DNA from 2 places in the Companilactobacillus bobalius genome. Region 2 is predicted to be linked to the other one. Evidence: riboswitches for the same ligand, from Rfam matches in the RefSeq annotation. Region 2 holds a riboswitch; the other holds the start of a gene.
The links. Region 2 has a riboswitch for lysine ahead of lysA (diaminopimelate decarboxylase). Riboswitches for the same ligand answer to the same signal wherever they lie in the genome.
Positions count from the first base shown of each region.

Region 1: another riboswitch for lysine. It lies ahead of LKACC16343_RS05330 (amino acid permease); the one in region 2 lies ahead of lysA (diaminopimelate decarboxylase).

Region 1 is NZ_MYFM01000003.1:37,462-40,664, reverse strand. It holds gene LKACC16343_RS05330 (amino acid permease) at 302-1,750, opposite strand; lysine riboswitch at 1,833-2,035, opposite strand; gene LKACC16343_RS05325 (helix-turn-helix domain-containing protein) at 2,136-3,203, shown strand, end outside.
Region 2 is NZ_MYFM01000008.1:1,676-4,878, reverse strand. It holds gene dapD (2,3,4,5-tetrahydropyridine-2,6-dicarboxylate N-acetyltransferase) at 1-102, opposite strand, end outside; gene lysA (diaminopimelate decarboxylase) at 112-1,395, opposite strand; lysine riboswitch at 1,471-1,648, opposite strand; gene LKACC16343_RS11795 (aspartate kinase) at 1,794-3,152, shown strand; gene dapF (diaminopimelate epimerase) at 3,168-3,203, shown strand, end outside.

The sequences.
Region 1 (3,203 bases), on a different contig from region 2:
GATAAGTAGTCTTAATCCTCGGGAGCTGAACGCCCCTGCTCCGCTCTCTACAAAAAAAGGCCGATTCATCCCAATAAAGGGACGAATCGACCATTCGCGGTACCACCCAGTTTCAGTGTACGCAAATACACTGCACTTTCAGACTTTATCGGATCAACCCGAACGGCATTACCCGTTGCCAGAATGCTGGAATAAAAGCCTTTGCGATTTTCACCAACCATCGCTTCTCTGAAAGGTTTATGAGTAGGCACTCTCTTAGCGTTATATTCATTTCTAATAATAATTTAAACTAACTTAAATATCAATAGCGGTTGTGTTTTTGTTCATGTTTTACATCGATATCTTCTAGTTTCAAAAACTTAGTCTTATATCTAATCTTGTAGTAAAGCCAACATACGAACAAAATAATCAATCCACTATAACTAATCAATAATCTTCCGATATTGAAATCTACCATTGATCTTACGTCTTGTCCTAAGATAATAATAATTCCTAAAACAATGGCTAAAATTGGTCCAAATGGGAACCACTTTGCTTTATAACGAAGATCATCTAGATCATAGCCTTTATACAAGTATGCTTTTCTGAAACGGTAATGTGAAAAGGCTATTCCTAACCATGCAATGAATCCGGTTAGTCCTGATGCGGCAACTAACAATTCATAGAATGAATCACCATACAAACTTGTAAACAAGGCGATGGCTCCAACTAAAGCTGTTAATAATAGTGAAAATACGGGAACGCCTCGACCATTGGTTCTTTGGAAAGCCTTTGGTGCCATGCCTTGTTTACTCATTGACCAGAGCATACGGCTGGCAGCATATAATCCTGAATTAGCAGCAGAAATAACTGATGTTAAAATAACGGCATTCATTACTCCAGCAGCTAGTGGAATACCAACTTTTTTGAAGACAATAGTAAATGGACTGATAGCAATATCGCCAGCTCCTGATCCTAATAAGTTAGGACTTGTATAAGGAATCAAGGCACCGATAACGGCGATTGACAATATGTAGAATAACAAGATTCTCCAGAAGACTTGCTTGATAGCCTTAGGTATACTCTTCTCGGGTGTAGCAGATTCACCTGCGGTAATTCCGATCAACTCGGTACCCTGGAACGAAAAACCAGCTACAACGAATACACTCAGAATTGCCGGTATTCCACCAACAAATGGTGCTTTCTTGTAAGTGTAGTTAGTTAAACCAACAAAATTTTGATTGCCTAGAATACCTAAAATACTCAAGATACCAACAATCAAGAAGATGATTACAGCAATAACTTTAATTGATGATAACCAATATTCAGTTTCACCAAATGATCCAACTGAAATAAAATTAATTACTAGTAAAACAATCATAAAAGTTAAACTTATTTTCCATGATGTCCAACTTGGGAACCAATACTTAACAACCAATGAAATAGTTGATAAGTCTACCGCTAAGGTAATAGCCCAGTTAAACCAATAATTCCAACCTAAAGCAAAGCCAAAGGCTGGATCGATAAATTTAGTTGCGTAAGTTGCAAAGGAACCGGAGACCGGCATATAAGTTGCCATTTCTCCCAAACTTGTCATCAAGAAATAGACCATGATACCGATAGCCGCATAAGCTATCAGAGCTCCTCCAGGTCCTGCGGTTGAGATTGAAGAACCACTGGCAACAAATAATCCAGTTCCAATCGAACCTCCTAACGCAATCATTGATAGATGACGAGTCTTTAACGACCGACTCACATCATTATTTTCCATCTTTCATTCCCCTTTTATTTGGACATAAAAAAAGTCCCTATTATCAGAGGAACTACTGACAATAAGGATTATAATTATCCCAATAATCAATAGCTCAACGTTTTTCAAAAAATAAGAAACTCATTCTCTGAACGTACGACAGTCTACCACCTATTAAGTAATAGCCCAATCAACTTTATCAAGTAGGGATAAAATGATTTCGGCAACTTTTCCTTTAATGTTTTTTCAAGGTACCCTATCGTACTCCAAAACACGACTAATAAAAATTGCGCCTCTATCTGATTACAAAATATTATAAATAAATGTTAAGATAGTAGCAAGTAGTGTTTCTTATATTTATTAATCTTTTTAAATTAACAATTTAACATTGCCGGGGGAAACAAACATGTTGGAGCAAATTTTCTTAGTTAAGCAAGACGTAGAGAAATATCGAATGCTAACTGTTATTAAGTCGCTACCTCCTCGTGAAGTAAACTTGAGTAATATTAGTAGTAGATTACAATTTACGTACCAAAAAACATATAACATTTTCCAAGCACTGCTAGAAGATTTTGCCGATGTCGCCCCTGATATCGATCCTAGTGACACTAAGATTGAGTCAATCGACTTTAGTAAAATTTTCATTGATACTTACCGCCTATACTTAGTTAAGAACTCGGTAGTTTTTCAGGCCTTTAATTATGGCCTGACCAGTGCTAATCCATCATTTGAGAGTTTCAGTAACGAACACTTTACTAGTAAATCAACTCTCAATCGTCGAATGTCCAAATTCAGAGCCTTCCTTAAAAACTTTGGACTTAAAATTTCCAATTCAACCCTTGAGATCAAGGGTAATGAGAAAAATATCCGATGGATGGCTTATTATGTCTATTGGTATACTTACCATGCTCAAGAATGGCCATTTAGCCTTATTCAAGAGAACTCAATCGATCAAATTATTGCCAAAGCGGGAATAACTTTTGACAATCCAATCGTACATTTTCAACTGAAGTATTTCTTGGCAATCTCCAGAATTCGTTTGATCAAACGAAATTATATTGAAGATTTGCCATATTACAACGTTGTCTTCGATAATCAACAACTAGGTGAAGAGATTTTAACTCACGATGATTATCCAATTGTGCCACTAGATGCCTTACATAATGAAAATAAGCTGATCAATCTCTTTAGAAAGACAGCCTTTCAACCTAGTGACACCGCCTTTGAACAACCAATCAATACTAATGCTCGTATTAATCCGAAGTTCTACGCGCTCGTTTATCACTTTATAGATTTTCTTAAAGAGCATTATCACGATGATATGACTGTTTATCATAATCAAAAGACTTTGAAGCACATCATGACTTATGTCACCCGTGATATTGTTTTCTATTACATCATGGCGCCATATTCCTTGATGCATCTCGATACAATGTACGCTGAGGGTAATGAACAATCATATACTGACTTGTAC
Region 2 (3,203 bases):
ATTAATTTGAGAAATATCCCCTTGTAAATAAATTTTCACTGGCGTAACTTTCTTAGCATTTCCTATATAATTGATAATTTCTGTTGCGTCCATCTTTGTCATATTTTTCTCCTAATAATTACCATCTAGTTTAATTAAATCTTCATAAGTTTCTCTTTTAACTACTAATTTGGCCTGTCCTTTTTCAACAAAAACAACTGCCGGTCTGGGATTACGATTGTAGTTCATAGCCATTGAATAACCATAAGCTCCAGTATCAAGAACTGCTAAAACATCCCCAACTTCCGTTTGTGGAAGTTTTTGATGCTTGATTAAGATATCACCTGATTCACAATATTTTCCTGAAATATGGACCGTTTCAACATCTGTTTGATTCATTTTATTAGCTACGACTGCTTCGTATTTAGCTTGATACAAAGCTGGACGAATATTATCACCCATACCACCATCAACCGATACATAAGATTCCAATCCAGGAATATCTTTTCTTGAACCTATTTTATAAAGCGTATATCCAGCCGGTCCCACAATTGAACGTCCTGGTTCAATCCAAATTTCTGGAACTTCTTTGCAATCCTGTTTTAATTCCTGACCGATGACTGAAATAAAATCACTTGCGGTGATAGGATCATCATCTTCGTTATAACTAATCCCAAAACCACCACCTAAATTGATTACCTGAGGCCAATAATTAAATTCACTTTGAAAATCTTTAGAAATTTCAATCATCTTTTGAGCCAACATTTTAAATCCTTCAGTACCAAAAATCTGTGAACCAATATGAGCATGATATCCCAACAATTTCATCTGTGGATTATCCAAAACTAATTTCAAAGCTTTTTTGGCCTGCCCAGACTTAACGTCGAATCCAAACTTACTATCAGTTTGACCAGTCTGATCATACTTATGTGTATGAGCTGAGATTCCTGGGGTTAAACGTAACATTACTTGGATAGTCTCTTGAGATTCTTTCAAAACTTGTTGTAAAAGTTCGATTTCATGAAAATTATCTAACATGATAACTCCGACATGATTTTTTACCGCCATCTGTAATTCCATCAAAGATTTATTGTTGCCATGAAAACTTATCTTGTCACTCGGAAAGCCAGCAGCTAAGGCTGTATACAATTCTCCACCCGAAACGACATCCACATGCACATTTTCTTGCTTCATAACTTGATAAATAGCTTTGACGGCAAAAGCCTTGCTAGCATAACTAATTTGATAATTTAAATGTTCTTTTTCAAAAGCAGATCTAAATTTTTTTATTTGATTACGAACCTTGGAAATATCAAAAACATAAAGTGGCGTTCCATATTCTTTAACTAATTCCACACTATCAACGCCATCAATCATTAAATGTCCATTCTTGCTTGTTAATTCATCTATAATCATTTTCAAAACTCCTTTATCAAACAAAAAAAGATCTCTTTGCTTAATAACAAAGAGACCTTTTCGATCCACCTTAAATTTGTCATAAGCTCAACGTGATATTAAATCACGACAGTTCGTATTCTCTTATTAATACGCCCCAGTTCATCAGATCCTGTAAAATCTGACACTTCGGCAACTTCCCCTTTCAATGAGTTCAAAGTCATTACAGTGACTCCCTCATTTACTCATGTCGATTGCGACCTCTTTTATTGGTATTAAGATTATAACAATACTCATTATTCGTCAAGTAATATTAAAAAATAACTGTTTTTTCTAACTTTATCGTGTTTCTTCTTGTCATGACAGCTAAAAATGATACACTCATCATTAAAAACTATTTAATTTTAGGGGTGTATTTCATGAAAGTTATCAAGTTTGGTGGTAGTTCCTTGGCCACTGGAGAACAATTTGAGAAAGTTATTAAGATTATTAAAGACGATATTGAACGTAAGGTTATCGTAACTTCTGCACCTGGAAAAAGATTTTCTGATGACACTAAAGTTACTGATCTATTAATTCAATATGCCAATGCTGTCATTAATCAAGATGACTATCAAAAGATTGAAAATAATATCATTTCCAGATATCAAGAAATCAGTGATCACTTCAAACTTGATGATTCAGTAATCAAACTTCTAAAATCCAAACTAGATAAATTGGCTCAAGATAAGTTTACTGACAACGAACATTTAATGGCTGCATTTAAAGCTCACGGTGAATTTTTAAATGCTATCTTATTGACACAAGTCCTTAACGCTCAAAATATTAAAGCGACTTTTATCGATCCTAAAGATGCTGGTATCAGAGTTCATGGTCAACCCAACGATGCGGATATTTCATCTGAAACTTACAGCAATTTGGAACGACTTCAATTGCCCAAAGACTCAAGAGTCGTTTTCCCAGGATTCTTCGGATACAGTGCTGATGGTTCAATTTATACCTTCTCCCGTGGAGGATCAGATATTACTGGTGCTATTCTTAGCCGCGGATTGAATGCTGATCTATACGAAAACTTTACTGACGTTGATGCAATTTACGTTGCCAACAATCACATCGTCGATCATCCACAAGCAATAAAAAAGATGTCCTATCGTGAAATGAGAGAGTTATCTTATGCTGGTTTTTCCGTTTTTCAAGATGAAGCCATCATTCCGGCTGTTAAAGGACAGGTTCCTGTAAATATTAAGAATACTAATAATCCACAAGCAGATGGAACAATGATTGTTCCTGAACAATTCATCTTTGACCCTTCTAATCAAATTACCGGTATTGCTTGCTCTAAAAGATTCTCAGCACTCTATTTACACCGTTATCTTTTAAATAAAGAAGTTGGTTTTACTCTGAAACTTTTAAAGATTTTTTATAAATATAATATTTCTTATGAGCATATGCCTTCCGGAATTGACGATTTAACTGTTATCTTTGATCGTAGCAAACTAGATAAAGATACTATTCAAAAACTCTGTCGTGATGTTAAAGAAACTCTTCAACCGGATTACTTAGAGTGGATCGATGACTATGCCATTATCATGGTAGTCGGTGAAGGAATTGCTCACAATATCGGTACTATCGGTAAAGTGATTGATTCTCTAACTCAAAATAATATCGCCATTCACATGATTAACCAAGGTGCTTCCCGTATATCTATCATGATTGGGACTCGTGCTTCAGATGCTGATAATGCTGTACAACAAATTTATAAAACTTTTTTTGATTAAGTGAGGTTCAAAAACATGGTTAAACTATTAAAAGTTCATGGTTCAGAGAAT